2 regions of the Streptomyces sp. TAA204 genome follow, and region 1 is predicted to be linked to the other one. Evidence: predicted binding sites of a transcription regulator. Region 1 holds the regulator's gene; the other holds the start of a gene.
The links. Region 1 encodes HspR, which represses chaperone genes until heat shock. Its sites were predicted from a motif close to TTGAGNNNNNNNNNCTCAA; they were not measured.
Positions count from the first base shown of each region.

Region 1 (11,097 bases):
CGTGTTCGACCGCGTTGGTGGCCACGGCGTCGACGGCGACGACGAATTCGCCTCTGCGTGGCTCTCCCAGCCCCGCCGATGCGGCGCACTCCTCGACCTCTATGCGGATGCGGGGGAGGTCGCGTGAGGTGAAGTGCAGTCGGCAAAGGCGCTCGTTGGTCAGCATGCGTCGTCCCCCTCTCCGGCGGTGAGGTCCGGTGAGCGGTCCGGGGCCGTCCCGGGCCCGGACGGTCGGCGCGGCCCGTGGGTGTGTGCCGGGCCCGGCGTACGGGTCTGCGTACGGGGGTGGCTACAGGTCTTCGTGCGGGGCTGTGGACCGGGTCGTGAACCGGGCCGTGTCCCCGCCCGTGCACAGGCCGGCGCCGTGGCCGCGGCGCCCTCGCCTCCGTCCGGCACCGCCCCTGTGGAGCGTCTCCGCGTGTACGTTCGTAAGGGCGTGGCCGTCCTGTCCGGGCCGCCCGGCCGGCGGCCCGGTCTGGCTCTGCCGACGCCGTGCCGGACCGGGGCGGAAGTCGCTCTCCGCCGTACGGGGGCAGAGCGGTCGTCCGCCTCCACGTCACCGCCGTCCAGCACCTGGGCCGCCTCCTTCGCTGCGCCGCGTTCTGCTGTCGCTGGTCAGCGAGGCTAAGCGGCGTGATGGCCGATGGGTATACCCCGAAGGGGATTGACCTGTGAAGAACGCTAAGTGACTGAATACGAACGGAGTTTGCCGCATACGGACGGAGCTGGTCGCAGTGACGACGAGCTCCGTCCGTATATCCGTCTCTGTCCGGAGATCACTACTTCGCGGTCTCGCTCTCCGCCGTCTGATCCTTCTCCGGCTTCTCCGGCTTCTCCGGCTTTTCCGTCGAGTCCGTCGAGTCCTTCGCGCCCGTCGTCCCCGCCGCCTCCTCGGCGCCCGATCCGCCCTCCGGCACCTCGGCAGGCACCTCCCCCGGCCCCTGCCCCGGCTCCTCGGCCGGTCCGCCGGAGGCCGCTGCCGGGACGCGTACGGAGTCCAGCAGGAGCTGGGCGACGTCCACGACGCGCAGCTCCTCCCTGGCCTTCTGGTCGTTCTTCTTGCCGTTGACCGAGTCCGTCAGCATGACGAGGCAGAAGGGGCAGGCCGTCGAGACGATGTCCGGGTCCAGGGCCAGCGCCTCGTCCACGCGCTCGTTGTTGATGCGCTTGCCGATCCGCTCCTCCATCCACATGCGGGCACCGCCGGCGCCGCAGCAGAAGCCGCGTTCCTTGTGGCGGTGCATCTCCTCGTTGCGGAGCCCGGGGACCTTGCCGATGATCTCGCGCGGCGGCGTGTAGACCTGGTTGTGGCGGCCCAGGTAGCAGGGGTCGTGGTAGGTGATCAGGCCCTCGACGGGGGTGACCGGGACCAGCTTGCCCTCGTCGATCAGGTGCTGGAGCAGCTGGGTGTGGTGGATGACCTCGTAGTCGCCGCCCAGCTGGGGGTACTCGTTGGCGAGGGTGTTGAAGCAGTGCGGGCAGGTCGCGACGATCTTCTTCTTCGACTTCTCGACCGTCACCCCTTCTTCCTCGTCCTGTCCGAACGCGGCGTTCAGCGTGGCGACGTTCTCCTCGCCGAGCTGCTGGAAGAGGAACTCGTTGCCGAGGCGGCGGGGGGAGTCACCGGTGCACTTCTCGTCCCCGCCCATGATCGCGAAGTTGACGCCGGCGATGTGCAGCAGCTCGGCGAAGGCCTTGGTGGTCTTCTTCGCGCGGTCCTCCAGCGCGCCCGCGCAGCCGACCCAGTAGAGGTAGTCGACCTCGGTGAGGTCGTCGACGGTCTTGCCGACGACGGGCACCTCGAAGCCCGTGGCCTGAGCGAGCTCCTTCGTCCACTCCAGCCGCTGCTTCTTGGCCAGGCCCCAGGGGTTGCCCTTCTTCTCCAGGTTCTTCAGCATCGTCCCGGCCTCGCTCGGGAACGCGCTCTCGATCATCACCTGGTAGCGGCGCATGTCGACGATGTGGTCGATGTGCTCGATGTCGACGGGGCACTGCTCGACGCACGCGCCGCACGTGGTGCACGACCACAGCACGTCCGGGTCGATGACGCCGTTCTCCTCGGCCGTACCGATCAGCGGCCGCTCGGCCTCCTCGAGCGCGGCGCGCGGTACGTCCTTGAGCTGTTCCTCGCTCGCCTTCTCCTCGCCCTCCATCGTCTTGCCGCCGCCGGCGAGCAGGTAGGGGGCCTTGGCGTGCGCGTGGTCGCGCAGCGACATGACCAGCAGCTTGGGGGAGAGCGGCTTCCCGGTGTTCCAGGCGGGGCACTGGGACTGGCAGCGTCCGCACTCGGTGCAGGTGGAGAAGTCCAGCAGGCCCTTCCAGGAGAAGTGCTCGACCTGGGAGGCGCCGAACTGCGTCTCCTCGCCGTCCTCGTCGTCGAAGACGGTCTCGAAGTCGATCGCCTTGCCGGCGGAGGTCATCGGCTGCAGTTCGCCGAGCGCGGTGCCGCCGCGGGCCTCGCGCTTGAACCAGATGTTGGGGAAGGCGAGGAAGCGGTGCCAGGCCACGCCCATGTTGGTGTTGAGCGCGACGACGATCATCCACACGAACGAGGTGCCGATCTTGATCAGCGCCACCAGGTACACCAGATTCTGCAGCGTGCCGGCGCTCAGCCCGTCGAAGGCGGCGACCAGGGGGTACGAGACGAAGTACGCGGCCTCGTAGCCCTCGACGTGGTGCAGGGCGCCCTCCAGGCCGCGCAGCACCAGGATGGCGATGCCGATGGTCAGGATGACGTACTCGACGAAGTAGGCCTGGCCCGCCTTGGAGCCGGTGAAGCGGGACTTGCGCCCCGCGCGGGAGGGCAGGTTCAGCAGCCGGATCACGATGAGCGTGGCGATGCCCAGCGCCGTCATCAGGCCGAGGAACTCGGTGAAGATCTCGTAGGGCGCCCATGTGCCGATGAGGGGGAGCGTCCAGTCCGCCGAGAAGAGCTGGCCGAAGGCGTGCACCAGGGTGAGGACGAGCGCGAAGAACCCGATCGCCACGAACCAGTGCGCGAAGCCGACGATCCCCCAGCGGTTCATCCGTGTGTGCCCGAAGAACTCGCGGGCGACGGTGAGCGTGCGCTGTTGCGGGTCGTCGGTGCGGGTGCCCTCGGGCACGGGCTGGCCCAGCCGTACGAAGCGGTAGATCTGCGCGATGGCGCGCGCGAACAGCGCGATGCCGACCGCGGCCAGCACCAGCGAAACGACGATCGCGGCGAGTTGCATGGAGGCTCCTCGGACCTGCGGGCGAGCGCGGGTGCCCCGCTCGCTCTGGCTTACTAAGCGGTAACTTAACTGATCCGTACGAGACTACCCACTATCCGGGGGGTGCTGACACCCGGGCGCGCGGTGATCTGCGTCGCGGGGGCCGCCGGGTCCGGGCGGATGTGTCCGTGCGTCAACTGTGCCCGATGCGGCGCTGCTTCGTGCCTGGTCGGAGAGGGGTGCGCATAAAGACGGCATAAGACTTGAGTCCACCACGCTCAGCTCAGTTGACGTTCAGGATTCGGCCAGGCACTCTTGAGCCAGCTTCACTCAAGACATCAGCTGGAGGAAACCGAAATGGCACGTGCGGTCGGCATCGACCTGGGCACGACGAACTCCGTCGTCAGTGTCCTCGAAGGCGGTGAGTCCACCGTCATCACCAACGCCGAGGGCGCCAGGACCACGCCGTCCGTTGTGGCCTTCGCGAAGAACGGCGAGGTGCTCGTCGGCGAGGTGGCCAAGCGACAGGCTGTCACCAACGTCGACAGGACGGTCCGGTCGGTCAAGCGCCACATGGGCACCGACTGGAAGATCAACCTGGACGGCAAGGACTTCAACCCGCAGCAGATGAGCGCCTTCATCCTGCAGAAGCTCAAGCGCGACGCGGAGTCCTACCTCGGTGAGAAGGTCGAGGACGCGGTGGTGACCGTCCCGGCGTACTTCAACGACGCCGAGCGTCAGGCCACCAAGGAGGCCGGTGAGATCGCCGGTCTGAACGTGCTGCGCATCGTCAACGAGCCCACCGCCGCCGCCCTCGCCTACGGGATGGAGAAGGAGGACCAGACGATCCTGGTCTTCGACCTCGGCGGCGGCACCTTCGACGTCTCGCTGCTGGAGATCGGCGACGGCGTCGTGGAGGTGAAGGCCACCAACGGTGACAACCACCTCGGCGGTGACGACTGGGACCAGCGCGTCGTCGACCACCTGGTCAAGCAGTTCCACTCCGGCCACGGCGTGGACCTGGGCAAGGACAAGATGGCTCTGCAGCGCCTCCGTGAGGCGGCGGAGAAGGCCAAGATCGAGCTGTCCAGCTCGAGCGAGACCACCATCAACCTGCCCTACATCACGGCGTCCGCCGAGGGCCCGCTGCACCTGGACGAGAAGCTCACGCGCGCCCAGTTCCAGCAGCTCACCCAGGACCTGCTGGAGCGCTGCAAGACGCCGTTCCACAACGTCATCAAGGACGCGGGCATCCAGCTGTCCGAGATCGACCACGTGGTTCTGGTCGGCGGCTCGACCCGTATGCCCGCCGTCGCCGAGCTCGTGCGCGACCTGACCGCCGGCAAGGAGGCCAACAAGGGCGTCAACCCGGACGAGGTCGTCGCGATCGGCGCCAGCCTCCAGGCCGGTGTGCTCAAGGGTGAGGTCAAGGACGTCCTCCTGCTGGACGTCACCCCGCTGTCCCTCGGCATCGAGACCAAGGGCGGCATCATGACCAAACTCATCGAGCGCAACACGACGATCCCGACGAAGCGCTCCGAGACCTTCACCACGGCCGAGGACAACCAGCCGTCGGTGCAGATCCAGGTCTTCCAGGGCGAGCGTGAGATCGCGGCGTACAACAAGAAGCTCGGCATGTTCGAGCTGACGGGTCTGCCGCCCGCCCCGCGCAACGTGCCGCAGATCGAGGTCACCTTCGACATCGACGCGAACGGCATCATGCACGTCTCGGCGAAGGACCTCGGCACGGGCAAGGAGCAGCGGATGACCGTCACCGGCGGCTCGGCGCTGCCGAAGGACGACATCGAGCGCATGATGCGCGACGCCGAGCAGTACGCCGACGAGGACGCCAAGCGCCGCGAGTCCGCCGAGACCCGCAACCAGGCCGAGCAGCTCGTCTACACGACCGAGAAGTTCCTCAAGGACAACGAGGAGAAGGTCCCGGACGAGATCAAGACCGAGGTGGAGGCCGCCACCGAGGACCTCAAGGAGAAGCTGAAGGGCGAGGACACCGCCGCGATCCGCGAGGCCAGCGAGAAGGTCGCGGCGACCAGCCAGAAGCTCGGCCAGGCCATGTACGCCGACGCGCCGGGAGCCCAGGGTGACGCCGAGGGTGGCGCTCAGGGCGGTGCGGAAGGTGGCGCCGCCGGCGCCAAGGCCGAGGGTGACGAGGATGTCGTCGACGCCGAGATCGTGGACGACGAGCAGAAGCCCAAGGGTGGTGCAGCGTGACGGAGGAGACCCCGGGCTTCGAGCAGAAGCCCGACGTCCCCGCCGACGCCGTACAGCCCGATGACGCTGCGGCGCAGGCCGCCGGGCCCTCTCCCGCCGAGGAGGCGGAGGGCGGCCCGGCGGACCTGGCCGGGGACGTGACCGAGAGCGAACAGGAAGGCCGGCCGCAGGAACCGGTGCAGGGGCAGGTGCAGGGACAGGGTCCGCAGGAAGCGGCGCTGACCGCGCAGCTGGACCAGACCCGCACCGCGCTCCACGAGCGCACACAGGATCTGCAGCGGCTCCAGGCGGAGTTCCAGAACTACCGCCGCCGTGTGGAACGTGACCGGGCGTCCGTCAAGGAGGTCGCCGTCGCGAACCTCCTGACGGAGCTGCTGCCCGTGCTCGACGACATCGGCCGGGCGAGGGACCACGGCGAGCTGGTCGGCGGTTTCAAGTCGGTGGCCGAATCGCTGGAGATGGTCGCGGCCAAGATGGGTCTGATGCAGTTCGGCAAGGAGGGCGAGCCCTTCGACCCGACGGTGCACGAGGCGCTGATGCACTCGTACTCGCCGGACGTCACGGAGACGACGTGCGTGCAGATCCTTCAGCCCGGGTACCGAATCGGCGAGCGCACGATCCGTCCCGCCAGGGTCGGTGTCGCCGAGCCGCAGCCCGGCGCCCAGGGCACCACAGGTGAGGAGTCCGCCGACGAAGAGGACAGCGGTGGCCCCGAGCAGGGGTGACCACGGCAGGCACGATGTCGACGAAGCGGTGACCGGTCCGGCCCCCGGGCCGGTCACCGGTCAGGGCACCGAGCGGAAGGAGGGACGTCGCCGATGAGTACCAAGGACTACATCGAGAAGGACTACTACAAGGTCCTCGGCGTCCCCAAGGACGCCACCGAGGCCGAGATCAAGAAGGCCTACCGCAAGCTCGCGCGGGAGAACCACCCCGACGCCAACAGGGGCGACGCCAAGGCCGAGGAGCGCTTCAAGAACGCGTCCGAGGCATACGACGTGCTCGGCGACAGCAAGCGCCGCAAGGAGTACGACGAGGCGCGCACCCTCTTCGGCAACGGAGGCATCCGCACCGGCGGCCCCGGTGGTCCGGGCGGTGCGGGCGGCTTCAACTTCGACCTCAACGACCTCTTCGGGGGCAACCAGCCCGGCAGCGGTGCCGGAGCACCCGGTGGTGCGGGCGGCTTCGGGGGCGGGCTCGGCGACGTCTTCGGCGGCCTGTTCAACCGGGGCGGCGCCGGTACGCGTACACAGCCGCGGCGCGGCCAGGACATCGAGTCCGAGGTGACGCTCAGCTTCACCGAGGCCGTCGACGGGGCCACGGTCCCGCTGCGGATGTCCTCCTCGGCGGCGTGCAAGGCGTGTGCCGGTACGGGTGACAAGAATGGCTCCCCGCGGGTCTGCCCGACCTGCGTGGGGACCGGCCAGGTCTCCCGCGGCGGCGGTGGCGGCTTCTCGCTGACCGACCCCTGCGTGGACTGCAAGGGCCGTGGGCTCATCGCCCAGGACCCGTGCGAGACGTGCAGGGGCTCGGGCAGGGCGACGAGTTCGCGCACCATGCAGGTCCGCATCCCCGCGGGCGTCAGCGACGGGCAGCGCATCAGGCTGCGCGGCAAGGGGGCTCCGGGCGAGCGCGGCGGTCCGGGCGGTGACCTGTACGTCGTCGTCCACGTCGACCGTCATCCGCTCTTCGGACGGCGGGGGGACAACCTCACGGTGACCGTGCCCGTCACCTACCCGGAGGCGGCGCTCGGCGGCGAGATCAAGGTGCCCACGCTCGGATCTCCGCCTGTCACGCTCAAACTGCCGCCGGGGACACCGAGCGGCCGTACGATGCGCGCACGCGGCAAGGGCGCCGTCCGCAAGGACGGGACGCGGGGCGACCTGCTGGTGACCATCGAGATCTCGGTCCCCAAGGACCTGAGCGAGAAGGCGAAGACGATCCTGGAGTCCTACCGCGAGGCGACGGAGGCGGAGGACCCACGGGCCGAGCTGTTCAAGGTCGCGAAGGGAGACTGAGGTGAACGGCCGAGACGGGCGACGCAATCCTTATCAGCTGACCGACGAGTCACCGGTATACGTCATCTCGGTCGCCGCTCAGCTCTCGGGTCTGCATCCGCAGACCCTGCGGCAGTACGACCGTCTCGGCCTGGTCTCCCCCGACCGTACGGCCGGGCGCGGGCGCCGGTACTCGGCGCGGGACATCGAACTCCTGCGGCAGGTGCAGGAGCTGAGCCAGGACGAGGGGATCAACCTCGCGGGCATCAAGCGCATCATCGAGCTGGAGAACCAGGTGTCCGCGCTGAAGTCCCGCGTGGTCGAGCTCCAGCAGGCGCTGGAGGGCGCCGCAGCGGCCATGCAGCAGCGCGAGGCGCAGGTCCACGCCTCCTACCGGCGTGACCTCGTCCCCTACGAGGACGTGCACCAGTCGGGCGCCCTGGTCGTCTGGCGTCCGAAGAAGCGCCGCGACTGAGCCGGCCCCGCGTCCTGATCGTTCTCAGGCCCCTTCGTGCATGAAGCGCGGAGGGGTCTTTCGACGCGCCGACCGGCTGATGCAGCTTGCTTGAGGCCGGATCTCCCTGCTTCGAACTCTGGCTCGTTCTGCATTTCTGCAGTCACACGGCCTATGCGGTACGTACCGCCAACTGCTCCCGTTTCTGAAACAGCACCTGCCGCATCGCAGTCACATGAGGCACAGCCCCGTCGGCCGCCCATCGGCCATGCGGGTGCCCGGCACCCGAACGGAGTCGGGAGGCGGGAACGGGCCGGGTTAACCCGATCAGGTGTGTGCAGTTGGCCCTGACGCGTGGCCGGACCCAGCGTAGGGGGATGACGTCGACACGCGCGGCCGTCGCCGCCTTCGTGACCTGCAGCACCGCTCTGGCCGTCATGGGGGCCGGAGCCCCCGCCGAGTACCCACCGGTCTCCGAGGGTGCCCGGTGGCCGCAGGGAACCGTCCCCACCGTCGGCAAGCTGGTCGCCAAGCTGCCGGACAACCAGGCCGAGTCGTGCTCGGCCGCCATCGTCGACTCCCCCAACGGGAGCGTCGTCGCCACGGCGGCCCACTGCATCGCCAGCCCGGAGCGTCCGGCCCGGCCCGAGGCGATCTACTTCCAGCCCGGCTACAAGGGCGGGGGCGGCCCGAAGGCCGTACTTGCCAAGGGGTGGAAGGCCGAGTCGTGGAAGGTGGCGCCGGGATGGAACGTCAAGAAGGACCTGGAGTCGATCCTTCCGCACGACTGGGCGTTCCTGCGGATGGAGAAACGCAACGGGCGCACGATCCAGGAGACCCACGGGGCGAACACACTGCGGACCGGCCGGGCTTCCGGCGGCACCGCGGCCACTCTCGGCTATCCGGTCACCTCGCCCTACGACGGTGAGACGCTCAACTACTGCGCGGGTGACGCCCACCGGTACCGGAAAGGCGAGATCGCGGCTGCCAACGTCGGTGCGCTGGCGCTCAAGCCCTGCCGGCTCACCCAGGGCGTGAGCGGCGGTCCCTGGCTGCGCGGCTTCGACAGGGCGCGGGGGGCGGGGACGCTGGTGGCCGTGACGTCGGTCGGGTCGGACGAGGAGTTGCTGGGGCGGCCGTACCCGAAGGCGGCCGAACCGGTCTTCAAGAAGATCGGCGCCACCGGGAGCCGTTGACGGGGGCCGGCCGGGGGAGTCCGGCCGGTGCAGGCGGCGGCGGTGCGAGGGTGTGCGGGGGGCCGTCACGGGGTGCGGCCCAGCGTCCTGTCCACGGTGATCTCGATCAGGACCCGCTCCGGGTTGGGGCGGGGGCGGCGGCCGTAGCGCTTCTCGTAGCGGTCCTCGGCGTCGGAGACGGCGTCCGCTTCCGTACGGACACGGGCGCGTCCCTCCAGCGTCGACCACCGTCCGCGGTCGACCTGGCAGAGGGCGACGCGCATGCCCTCGTCTCCGGCGGCGAGGACGTTGCGCACCTTCTTGCTGGTCCGGCGGGCGACGACGCGGGCGGTGCCGGTGCCGGTGCCGGGTTCGAAGGTGGCGCTCACGGGCACCACGTGCGGGGTCCCGTCCGGGCGCAGGGTCGTGAGGGTGGCGTAGTGGGGTTCCTGCCAGAAGGCCGTGAGGGCCGGCGGGAATCCGGAGGACGGGGAAGAGGGCGTGCTCGTCATGGGAACGAATCTAGCCGTCCGATAGTTGAGTGAAGTAGACTCAACTTGATAGAGGCTGTGAGTGGCAGCCAGAGCGGGGAAGAGGCAGGCCGGCCGGTAAGCGGCCCCGCATACGCGCACACACGCATACACGCATACGCGCACACACGCAGAGGCGTACGCACGTACGCACCGCAGAGACGAGGAGGCACGCACGCCAGTGGACGCCGAGCTGACGAACAAGAGCCGCGAGGCGATCAGCGGGGCCAACGACCGGGCCGTCACGGACGGGCACCCCGACATCACCCCGGCCCACCTTCTCCTCGCCCTGCTCCAGGGCGAGGAGAACGAGAACGTATCGGATCTGATCGCGGCCGCCGACGCCGATCAGGCCGCCCTCCGCTCGGGTGCCGAGCGCCAGCTCGCCGCCCTGCCCAGCGTCCAGGGATCGACGGTCGGCAAGCCGCAGCCCGACCGTCCGCTGCTGGCCGTCATCGCCGACGCGGGACAGCGGGCGAAGGAGCTGGGCGACGCCTACGTCTCCACCGAGCATCTGCTGATCGGCATCGCCGCCAAGGGCGGAGCCATGGCGGACCTGCTCCAGGAGCAGGGCGCCACGGAGAAGAAGCTTCTCGAGGCGTTCCAGGCCGCGCGCGGCAGCCGCCGGGTGACCAACCCCGACCCCGAGGGGACGTACAAGGCGCTGGAGAAGTTCGGCACGGACCTGACCGCCGCCGCCCGCGAGGGCAAGCTCGACCCGGTGATCGGGCGCGACCAGGAGATCCGCCGCGTCGTGCAGGTGCTCTCGCGCCGTACGAAGAACAACCCGGTGCTCATCGGAGAGCCGGGCGTCGGCAAGACCGCCGTCGTCGAGGGACTCGCGCAGCGCGTCGTCAAGGGCGACGTGCCCGAGTCGCTGCGCAACAAGCGGCTCGTCTCCCTCGACCTGGGTGCGATGGTCGCGGGCGCGAAGTACCGCGGCGAGTTCGAGGAGCGGCTGAAGACCGTGCTGTCGGAGATCAAGGAGAGCGACGGCCAGATCATCACCTTCATCGACGAGCTGCACACCGTAGTCGGCGCGGGAGCCGGCGGGGACTCCGCCATGGACGCGGGCAACATGCTCAAGCCCATGCTGGCCCGCGGTGAGCTGCGCATGGTCGGTGCCACGACCCTCGACGAGTACCGCGAGCGGATCGAGAAGGACGCCGCGCTGGAGCGCCGCTTCCAGCAGGTGCTGGTGTCCGAGCCCAGCGTGGAGAACTCGATCGCGATCCTGCGCGGGCTCAAGGGCCGCTACGAGGCGCACCACAAGGTCCAGATCGCCGACAGCGCCCTGGTGGCCGCCGCCGCGCTGTCCGACCGGTACATCACCTCGCGCTTCCTGCCCGACAAGGCCATCGACCTCGTCGACGAGGCCGCGTCCCGGCTGCGCATGGAGATCGATTCCTCGCCCGTCGAGATCGACGAACTCCAGCGTGCCGTCGACCGGCTGAAGATGGAGGAGATGGCGCTCACCAACGAGACCGACCCCGGCTCCGTCGAGCGCCTGGAGCGGCT
Region 1 covers NZ_KE384282.1:179,753-190,849, reverse strand. Annotated here, with positions in the region: gene H343_RS0127180 (ATP-binding protein) at 1-166, opposite strand, end outside; gene H343_RS33155 (heterodisulfide reductase-related iron-sulfur binding cluster) at 780-3,212, opposite strand; gene dnaK (molecular chaperone DnaK) at 3,549-5,423, shown strand; gene grpE (nucleotide exchange factor GrpE) at 5,420-6,148, shown strand; gene dnaJ (molecular chaperone DnaJ) at 6,242-7,441, shown strand; gene H343_RS0127155 (heat shock protein transcriptional repressor HspR) at 7,443-7,895, shown strand; gene H343_RS0127150 (hypothetical protein) at 8,252-9,070, shown strand; gene H343_RS0127145 (TIGR03618 family F420-dependent PPOX class oxidoreductase) at 9,136-9,561, opposite strand; gene clpB (ATP-dependent chaperone ClpB) at 9,761-11,097, shown strand, end outside.

Region 2 (11,097 bases), on a different contig from region 1:
TCACGGATCCGGCACGGCCCGCCGCAGACGCGGAATCCTCTCTGCGGCCGGGATGTTCATCTCGGCACTCGCCCTGCTCGTCACCGCACCCGGTGTGGCGAGCGCGGCAGCACAGGACGAGACACCGATCAAGCCCGGCGAGGCGTCCATGGGGGTGGGCGTACGCATGCACGAGGGCGGTGACCCCACCGACGGCACCCGGCCCGAGAGCCTGACCGCCGGCGTGGAGGGTGTCGACGTCAGCAGTCACCAGGGCAACGTCGCCTGGCCGACCCTCTGGAACAGCGGCGTGAAGTTCGCGTACGTGAAAGCCACCGAGGGCACCTCGTACAAGAACCCCTACTTCACCCAGCAGTACAACGGCTCCTACAACGTCGGCATGATCCGCGGCGCCTACCACTTCGCACTCCCGGGCAACTCCAGCGGCGCCGCGCAGGCCAACTACTTCGCCGACAACGGCGGCGGCTGGAGCGGAGACGGCAAGACGCTGCCCGGCGTGCTGGACATCGAGTACAACCCCTACGGCGCCACCTGCTACGGGCTGAGCCAGAGCGCCATGGTCAACTGGATCAGGGACTTCACCAGCACATACAAGGCCCGCACCGGCCGCGACGCGGTGATCTACACGACGACCGACTGGTGGACCACCTGCACCGGCAACAACGGCGGCTTCGGCAGCACCAACCCGCTGTGGATCGCGCGCTACGCCTCCTCGCCCGGCGCGCTCCCCGCCGGATGGGGCTTCCACACCTTCTGGCAGTACACCTCGACCGGACCGACGGTCGGCGACCACAACCTCTTCAACGGCTCGATGGACCGGCTGAGGGCCCTCGCCAACGGATAGGGCCTCGCCGGCGAACGACGTGACCGCGCGACGCACCGTGCCGTCCGGGGGACGGCACGGTGCGTCGCGGCGGCTCCGCCCGGGAGGGGCGCCCGGTGGCGGTCAGACCGCCACCGGGAACTCCCGTCCCCCGCCGTCCACCCGGCCGGACTCGGCGGGCGTCAGCGCCAGTTCGAGCACCTGGCGCACGTCGGCCAGGGGATGCACCTCCAGGCCCTCCAGCACCTCCTCGGGCACGTCGTCGAGGTCGGGCTCGTTCCGCTTGGGGATGATCACCGTGCTGACACCGGCCCGGTGAGCCGCGAGCAGCTTCTGCTTCACGCCGCCGACGGGCAGCACCCGTCCGGTCAGCGACACCTCGCCGGTCATCGCCACATCCGTACGGACCTGACGCCCGCTCAGCAGCGAGGCCAGCGCGGTGGTCATGGTGACGCCCGCGCTGGGACCGTCCTTGGGCACGGCACCCGCCGGCACGTGAAGGTGGATGCCGCGCTCCTTGAGATCACCGACCGGCAGCTCCAGTTCGGCACCGCGCGAGCGCAGGTACGACAGCGCGATGTGCGCCGACTCCTTCATCACGTCCCCGAGCTGCCCGGTCAGCGTCAGCCCTGAGGCACCCGTCTCCGGGTCGGCCAGCGACGCCTCCACGAAGAGCACGTCCCCGCCCGCGCCCGTGACCGCCAGACCGGTCGCGACCCCCGGCACGGAGGTGCGCCGCTCCGCCGGGTCCTGTGCGGACTCGGGAGTGTGGTGCGGCCGGCCGATCAGACCACGCAGCTCGTCGGGCCCCACGGCGACGGGGAGTTCACGCTCGCCCAGTTCGTGCCGCGCCGCGACCTTGCGCAGCACCCGGGAGACCGCGCGCTCCAGATTCCGCACGCCCGCCTCCCGCGTGTACTCGCCCGCGAGCCTGCGCAGCGCGCCGTCCTCGATGCGCACCTCCTCGGCGCCCAGACCCGTGCGCTCCAGCTGCCGGGGCAGCAGGTGGTCACGGGCGATGGTGATCTTCTCGTCCTCGGTGTAGCCGTCGAGCTGCACGACCTCCATCCGGTCCAGCAGCGCCTCGGGGATCGCCTCCCGCACGTTCGCGGTGGCGAGGAAGACCACGTCCGACAGGTCGAGTTCGACCTCCAGGTAGTGATCGCGGAAGGTGTGGTTCTGCGCCGGGTCGAGGACCTCCAGCAGCGCCGCCGAGGGATCGCCGCGGAAGTCGGAGCCGAGCTTGTCGACCTCGTCCAGCAGCACGACGGGGTTCATGGAACCCGCCTCCTTCACCGCCCGTACGATCCGTCCGGGCAGCGCGCCGACGTACGTACGCCGGTGCCCGCGGATCTCGGCCTCGTCGCGGACGCCGCCGAGCGCCACGCGGACGAACTCACGTCCCATGGCGCGTGCGACGGACTGCCCGAGCGAGGTCTTCCCGACCCCGGGCGGACCCGTCAGCGCGAGCACCGCGCCTCCGCGCCGCCCGCCCACGACGCCGAGACCCCGCTCCTCGCGCCGCTTGCGCACCGCCAGGTACTCGGTGATGCGTTCCTTGACGTCCTGCAGACCCGCGTGGTCCTCGTCCAGGACGGTCTGGGCGCCGCCGATGTCGTAGGCGTCCTCGGTCCGCTCGTTCCAGGGCAGCTCCAGGACGGTGTCGAGCCAGGTGCGGATCCAGCTTCCCTCGGGCGACTGGTCCGAGGAGCGCTCCAGCTTCTCGACCTCCTTCAGGGCGGCCTTGTGCACGTGCTCGGGCAGACCGGCCGCCTCGACGCGGGCACGGTAGTCCTCGCCCTCGTCCTCGGGGTCTCCGTTCAGCTCGGCCAGCTCCTTGCGCACGGCCTCGAGCTGGCGGCGGAGCAGGAACTCGCGCTGCTGCTTGTCGACGCCCTCCTGGACGTCCTTCGCGATCGACTCGGCCACGTCCTGCTCGGCCAGGTGCTCGCGCAGTGACGCGACGGCGAAGCGCAGCCGCTCCAGCGGGTCGGACGTCCGCAGCAGGGTGAGCTTCTGGTCGGTCGAGAGGAAGGGGGAGTAGCCGGCGTTGTCGGCGAGCTGGCCGACGTCGTCGATCTGCTGGAGGCGGTCCACGACCTGCCACGCGCCCCGCTTGCGGAGCCAGGCCGCCGCCAGCGCCTTGTACTCGGTCATCAGCTCCTCCGCCTCGGCGGGGGCGGCGGTGCCGGTGCCGGCGCCGTGCTCGTCGAGCCCGGTGCCCTCGATCCACAGGGCCGCGCCCGGTCCGGTCGTACCGGAGCCGACCCGGACCCGCTGACGGCCGCGGATCAGCGCACCGGGGTCGCCGTCGGCCAGCCGTCCGACCTGCTCGACACGGCCGACCACGCCGATGTCCGCGTATGTGCCCCCGACGCGCGGCACCAGCAGCACGAGGGGCTTGTCCCCTTCCGGGGCCGCTGCCTGGGCGGCTTCCACCGCCGCCCGCACCTCGCTGTCGGACAGGTCCATCGGCACCACCATTCCCGGCAGCACGACGTCGTCGTCGAGGGGCAGTACGGGCAGGGTGAGCTGTGTGGACTTCGGTGCCATGATCTCTCCCTAAGCAGGCAAGTTGAGCTATGACCACTCAATGCGCGCCCGCCCGTGGTTGTTCCCCCCGCTTCGCGCTGTTCGCCAGGAGCGATCGTCCGCACCGGCCGTCCACGGGCCGAGCGGGCCGCCCCCGGCACGGGCGGCGGCACGGCAGGATGGCCGCATGCCGCAGGAGACCAGCCCCTCACCCGCCGACGCCCGGAACGCCGGCCCGGCAACACCGCCCGTCGTCCTCGACCGCCAAGAAGGACCGCACGGCGAAGTGGTGCTGCGGCGGCACGGGGAGCTGCTGCAGATCATCGCCAACGGCACCTTCCTCATGGACACCTCCGACGGCCGCTCCGAACGGCTGCTGGTACGCGCGGCACTGGACGAGCTGCGCCGCACACGGCCCCACCTCGACGCCCCCCGCCTCCTCATCGGCGGACTCGGCGTCGGCTTCTCCCTCGCCGCGGCCGCCGCCGAGCCGGAATGGGGCCGCATCACCGTGGCCGAGCGCGAGGACGCGGTCATCGGCTGGCACCGCGAGGGCGGGCCTCTCTCCCCCTGGTCGGCACAGGCGCTGCGCGACACCCGTACCGCGGTCGTGCACACGGACCTCGTGGCGTACGTGCGGGACGGCGACGGCCCGGCCTTCGACGCCCTGTGCCTGGACATCGACAACGGCCCCGCCTGGACGGTCACCGACGACAACAGCTCCCTCTACTCCCCCTCCGGACTCGCCGCCTGCGCCGGCCGGCTGAAACCCGGCGGCGTACTCGCGGTCTGGTCCGCCCAAGCCTCCCCGACATTCGAGGACGCATTGCGGCATGCCGGATTCGACCGGGTTCGGACAGAAGAGATCCCCGTCGCCCGAGGCGTCCCCGACGTGGTCCACTTCGCAACCAAACCGGCATAGCCGCAGCCGACAACGGGCCCTTACCCTGCTGCAAGCACGCACACAAACAGGCCACGGGGCCAAGCAGGGGCGGGGTCAATGGACCAGAAGAACATCACACCAGCACAGGGCAGCAACGCCGCCGCGGCGACCACCCCGGGCGCTCAGCGCCGAATCCTGGTCGTGGAGGACGATCCCACGATCGTGGACGCGATCGCGATGCGGCTGCGCGCCGAGGGTTTCCAGGTGCAGACGGCGGGCGACGGGCCCGCCGCCGTCGACACGGCCGAGGCCTGGCAGCCGGATCTGATCGTGCTCGACGTGATGCTGCCGGGTTTCGACGGACTGGAGGTCTGCCGCAGGGTCCAGACGCAGCGGCCGGTCCCCGTCCTGATGCTGACTGCCCGCGACGACGAGACCGACATGCTGGTCGGACTCGGTGTCGGCGCGGACGACTACATGACCAAGCCGTTCTCCATGCGCGAGGTCGCCGCACGGGTGCACGTACTGCTGCGCCGCGTGGAGCGCGCGACACTCGCCGCGCACACGCCGCGCAGCGGGATACTCCGCCTCGGCGAGCTGGAGATCGACCACGCGCAGCGCCGCGTCCGGGTCACCGGTGAGGACGTGCATCTCACCCCCACCGAGTTCGACCTGCTCGTCTGCCTCGCGCACTCGCCGCGGGCAGTTCTCTCCCGCGAACAGTTGCTCGCCGAGGTGTGGGACTGGGCCGACGCCTCCGGGACGCGGACCGTCGACAGTCACATCAAGGCGCTGCGCCGCAAGATCGGCGCCGAGCGCATCCGTACGGTGCACGGCGTGGGCTACGCCCTGGAGACGCCCGGCTCCTCGAACGCCGCGGGCTCCTCCGACGGGCCGGCGTCCGCCTCCGCGTCCGCAGCGGCCGGCGGGCCATCGGCGGCCGGCGACGACTTCTGACGGCGGCGGACAGACGTGACAGAGGTGCCCGACACGCCCTCCGCGGCTGCCCCGCACACCCCTCGTACGGTCCGTGCCGTGCGCGCGGCACCACGCGCCACACGGGCGTTCCTGGGGCGCGTGCTGCGGGGCCTGCTCCGCCTGAACCGGTTTCTGCGCCGCCGCTGGGAACCGGTCTGGGTGAGCTGGATCGACCGGCTGTGGGAGGGGCTGCGTCCGCTCGATCCCTACCGTTCGGTCAAGGCCGCCCTGGGCGCGCTCGTCATCGTCTCCGTCGTGATCACGACCCTGCTCGCGCTCTTCGCGGTCAACTCCGCGACGGAGCTGCGGGTGATCACCATCATCTCGATCATCGCCTCGCTGCTGATCACCCAGTTCGTGGCCCAGTCGCTCACCGCGCCGCTGGACGAGATGACGGACGCGGCCAGAGCCATGGCCCACGGCGACTACTCGCGGCGCGTACGCGGTGACAGACGGGACGAGTTCGGCGAGCTGGCGGAGACCTTCAACCGCATGGCCGCCGACCTGGAGGCCGTCGACCGGCACCGCAAGGAGCTGGTCGCGAACGTCTCGCACGAGCTGCGCACCCCGATCGCGGCACTGCGCGCGGTTCTGGAGAACGTGGTGGACGGCGTCTCGGACGCCGACCCCGAGACGATGCGCACCGCGCTCCAGCAGACCGACCGGCTGGGCAGGCTGGTGGCGCACCTGCTCGACCTCTCCCGTCTCGACAACGGAGTCGTGCCGCTGCACGCCCGCCGCTTCGAAGTGTGGCCGTACCTTGCGGGCGTCCTCAAAGAGGCGAACATGAGCAAGGGCCAGGGCCACTCCCGTACGGACGTCCATCTGCATCTCGACGTCTCCCCGCCCGAACTGACGGCCTACGCCGACGCCGAACGTCTGCACCAGGTCGTCGCCAACCTCATCGACAACGCGGTCAAGCACAGCCCGCCGCACGGACGCGTCACGGTGCGGGCCCGCCCCGGCACGGGCGAGGAGAGCCTGGAGGTGGAGGTGCTCGACGAGGGGCCCGGCATCCCCGAGTCCGAGCGCGCCCTCGCCTTCGAGCGCTTCAACCGCACGAAGAGCGCCGACGCGCCCTCGCAGCGCAGCGCGGGCGGCGGAGGCGGCGACGGCGGCACGGGCCTGGGACTGGCGATCGCCCGCTGGGCGGTCGATCTGCACGGCGGCTGGATCAGGGTGGCCGAGTCCCCACGGGGCTGCCGCATCCAGGTCACTCTTCCGGGCCTGGAGAAGCCGGTGGCCTGACCTACGCTCGAAGGGGACGCGGCCCGCGGCGGGGATGGCAGCGGACAAGAGCGCGTCGGCGGGCGCCGGAACCGTCACGGGTCTGTGCACGGGCAAACTCTGGTTGTTTCCCGCCAGATCTTGCGACGAAACCGGTCTCTCGATGTGACTTGCACGACGACAAGCCCGGCCGGACTGCAAGGTGGGCCGATAGGGGCGTAGCCTTTGTTTCCGCTGTCCACCATCTAAGGAACGCGGAAGAGGGCGGTTGCCGCCGTGTCGTCACAGTCCCCCAACAGCTCGAGCGTCTCGACCCAGCAGGACGGTCAGGGAAGTGATCCCGCCGCCGTGTTCGGGCCAAACGAGTGGCTCGTCGACGAGATCTACCAGCAGTACCTCCAGGACCCGAACTCGGTAGACCGAGCCTGGTGGGACTTCTTCGCCGATTACAAGCCGGGCTCCGAGGCCGTGGGTGCCGTGAGCGCTCCGACGGCGGACTCAGCCGCCTCTCCCAGTGCCGCAGCAGGCACTGCGGGCGTGGCGGCCGGTCCCGCGCAGGCCGCTCCGGCCCCCGCTCAGCCCGAGACGGGGTCCGGCCAGGGCTCCGCCGGGAACGCCGCCGCGACGGGCACCACCGCCGGGGCGGCCGCCCCGGCCGGGCCCGCCGGGCAGGCACCGGCCAAGTCGCCGGCCAAGGCTGCGGGGAAGTCCGCCGCTCCCGCCGAGCCCGCCGCGAAGCCCGCGGCCAAGCAGGCGCCGGCCAAGGCCGCGCCCGCGAAGGGCGGTGGCGAGGAGTCCGCGGCGGAGCAGCCCCAGGGCCCGGAGTACGTGGCGATGCGCGGCCCGTCCGCGGCCGTCGCCAAGAACATGAACGCCTCGCTGGAGCTGCCGACGGCGACTTCGGTGCGTGCCGTCCCGGTCAAGCTGCTCTTCGACAACCGCATCGTCATCAACAACCACCTCAAGCGCGCCCGTGGCGGCAAGGTGTCCTTCACGCACCTCATCGGCTACGCCATGGTGCAGGCGCTGAAGGCGATGCCGTCGATGAACCACTCCTTCACGGAGAAGGACGGCAAGCCGACGCTGGTCAAGCCCGACCACGTCAACCTCGGTCTGGCCATCGACCTGGTGAAGCCCAACGGCGACCGCCAGCTCGTCGTCGCCGCCATCAAGAAGGCGGAGACGCTCACCTTCTTCGAGTTCTGGCAGGCATACGAGGACATCGTCCGCCGTGCCCGCAACAACAAGCTGACGATGGAGGACTTCTCCGGCGTCACCTGCTCGCTCACCAACCCCGGCGGCATCGGCACCGTGCACTCCGTGCCGCGGCTGATGCCCGGCCAGGGCCTGATCCTGGGCGTGGGCGCGATGGAGTACCCGGCGGAGTTCCAGGGCACCTCGCAGGACACCCTCAACCGGCTCGGCGTCTCCAAGGTGATGACGCTGACCAGCACGTACGACCACAGGGTGATCCAGGGCGCGGCCTCCGGCGAGTTCCTGCGCATCGTCAGCCGGCTGCTGCTCGGCGACGACGGCTTCTACGACGAGATCTTCAAGGCGCTGCGCATCCCGTACGAGCCGGTGCGCTGGAACCAGGACATCGACGCCTCCCACGACGACGACGTCACCAAGGCCGCCCGCGTCTTCGACCTGATCCACTCCTACCGGGTGCGCGGCCACATCATGGCCGACACCGACCCGCTGGAGTACAAGCAGCGCAAGCACCCCGACCTGGACATCACCCAGCACGGGCTCACTCTGTGGGACCTGGAGCGGGAGTTCGCGGTCGGCGGCTTCGCCAACAAGTCGATGATGCAGCTGCGCGACATCCTCGGCGTCCTGCGTGACTCGTACTGCCGCACGACCGGCATCGAGTACATGCACATCCAGGACCCCAAGGAGCGCAAGTGGATCCAGGACCGGGTCGAGCGTTCGCACTCCAAGCCGGAGCGTGACGAGCAGCTGCGCATCCTGCGCCGGCTGAACGCCGCGGAGGCGTTCGAGACGTTCCTGCAGACCAAGTACGTGGGCCAGAAGCGGTTCTCGCTGGAGGGCGGCGAGTCCGTCATCCCCATGCTGGACGCCGTGCTCGACGCCGCGGCCGAGTCGCGGCTGGACGAGTGCGTGATCGGCATGGCGCACCGCGGCCGGCTGAACGTGCTGGCGAACATCGTCGGCAAGTCCTACGCGCAGATCTTCCGCGAGTTCGAGGGCAACCTCGACCCGAAGTCGATGCACGGCTCCGGCGACGTGAAGTACCACCTGGGCGCCGAGGGCACCTTCACCGGTCTGGACGGCGAGCAGATCAAGGTCTCGCTCACGGCCAACCCCTCCCACCTCGAAGCGGTCGACCCGATCGTCGAGGGCGTCGCCCGGGCCAAGCAGGACATCATCGGCAAGGGCGGTACGGACTTCACCGTCCTGCCCGTCCAGCTCCACGGTGACGCCGCCTTCGCCGGGCAGGGCGTGGTGGCCGAGACGCTCAACATGTCGCAGCTTCGCGGCTACCGCACCGGCGGCACGGTGCACATCATCGTCAACAACCAGGTCGGCTTCACCGCGGCGCCCGAGTCGGCGCGCTCGTCGATGTACTCCACCGACGTGGCCCGGATGATCGAGGCCCCGATCTTCCATGTGAACGGTGACGACCCGGAGGCCGTGGTCCGCGTGGCGCGGCTGGCCTTCGAGTACCGCCAGGCGTTCAACAAGGACGTGGTCATCGACCTCATCTGCTACCGCCGCCGCGGGCACAACGAGACCGACAACCCGCAGTTCACCCAGCCGCTGATGTACAACCTGGTCGACAAGAAGCGCTCGGTGCGCAAGCTGTACACCGAGTCGCTGATCGGCCGCGGCGACATCACGCTGGAGGAGGCCGAGCAGGCGCTCCAGGACTTCCAGGGGCAGCTGGAGAAGGTCTTCACGGAGGTGCGGGACGCGGCCAACGCACCCGCACCGGCCGAAGTCCCGCAGCCCGAGGCGGAGTTCCCGGTGCACGTCGAGACCGGCGTGACCCAGGAGGTCGTCAAGCGCATCGCCGAGTCGCAGGTGAACATCCCCGACCACGTCACCGTCCACCCGCGGCTGCTTCCGCAGCTCCAGCGGCGCGCGGCGATGATCGAGGACGACACCATCGACTGGGGCATGGGCGAGACCCTGGCCATCGGCTCGCTGCTGATGGAGGGCACTCCGGTCCGCCTCGCCGGGCAGGACTCCCGGCGCGGCACCTTCGGCCAGCGCCACGCGGTGCTGCTGGACCAGAACTCCGGCAACGACTACACGCCGCTGCTCTACCTCTCCGACGAGCAGGCCCGCTACAACGTCTACGACTCGCTCCTGAGCGAGTACGCGGCGATGGGCTTCGAGTACGGCTACTCGCTGGCCCGTCCCGAGGCGCTGGTGATGTGGGAGGCGCAGTTCGGCGACTTCGTCAACGGCGCGCAGACGGTGGTGGACGAGTTCATCACCTCGGCGGAGCAGAAGTGGAACCAGACCTCGGGCGTCACACTGCTGCTGCCGCACGGCTACGAGGGCCAGGGCCCGGACCACTCCTCGGCCCGCATCGAGCGGTTCCTCCAGCTGTGCGCGCAGAACAGCATGACGGTCGCCATGCCGACCCTCCCGTCGAACTACTTCCACCTGCTGCGCTGGCAGGTCCACAACCCGCACCACAAGCCGCTGGTCGTCTTCACCCCGAAGTCGATGCTCCGGCTGAAGGCCGCGGCCTCGAAGTCGTCGGAGTTCACCGAGGGCGGGTTCCGTGCGGTCATCGGTGACGACTCGGTGGACCCGGCCGACGTCCGCAAGGTCGTCTTCTGCTCGGGCAAGGTCTACTACGACCTGGACGCCGAGCGGCAGAAGCGGGGGCTGAGCGACACCGCGATCATCCGGCTGGAGCGGCTCTACCCGCTGCCCGGCAAGGAGATCCAGGCGGAGATGGCGAAGTACAGCGGTGCGTCGAAGTTCCTGTGGGCCCAGGAGGAGCCGGCCAACCAGGGGGCGTGGCCGTTCATCGCGCTCAATCTGGTCGACCACCTGGACCTGATCATCGGCTCCGACCCGGTCCCCAACGCGGACCGGCTGCGCCGGGTCTCCCGTCCGTCGTCCTCGTCGCCCGCTGTCGGTTCCGGCAAGCGGCACCAGGAGGAGCAGCAGAATCTGATCCAGGAGGTCTTCGACCTGTGACGCTGTGAAAGCCGCGGAGCCTCGGACCCCCGACGCTCCGCGGCTTCGGGCCGGGGCCCCGTCGCCACCCGCGATCAGCGGGGGGCGGAGGGGCCCTCGTCGTTCCCGTTCCCTCTCCGGCCGGGGCGGAGCCGGTCGGCCCCCGGGGCCGGAGGAATGGCGTTCCACGTCCCCTGTCGGCTTATTCATGTGATTAGTCCGACGGGCTGAGATCGGAGTGCGTGAGGGTCGAGTCGGCGCCCCCGCAGTATCGGGAGCCAGCGCGGAGGAATAGTCCGATTAATTCCCCTGCCAAGGGGAGAATCGAGATTGGAGAGAAGATGCGCTCATCCGTCAGGGTCTCCGCCCTCGCCCTCATGGCCGCCGCGATGCTCGGTGCCTCCGCGACCTCCGCCGCCGCCTACGGCGGCGAGTCGGGCGCCCCGCAGGTGAACTTCTGCGGCAACACCGCGCAGATCGCGGAGCAGGA
Region 2 covers NZ_AUKW01000004.1:38,595-49,691, forward strand. Annotated here, with positions in the region: gene H343_RS0108500 (lysozyme) at 1-844, shown strand, start outside; gene lon (endopeptidase La) at 947-3,376, opposite strand; gene H343_RS0108510 (spermidine synthase) at 3,543-4,277, shown strand; gene H343_RS29670 (response regulator transcription factor) at 4,356-5,195, shown strand; gene H343_RS0108520 (sensor histidine kinase) at 5,349-6,464, shown strand; gene H343_RS0108525 (multifunctional oxoglutarate decarboxylase/oxoglutarate dehydrogenase thiamine pyrophosphate-binding subunit/dihydrolipoyllysine-residue succinyltransferase subunit) at 6,720-10,628, shown strand; gene H343_RS0108530 (hypothetical protein) at 10,949-11,097, shown strand, end outside.
Region 2: lon (endopeptidase La) is a predicted target of HspR. The motif match lies at 3,399-3,417, and genes of this name have one in related genera.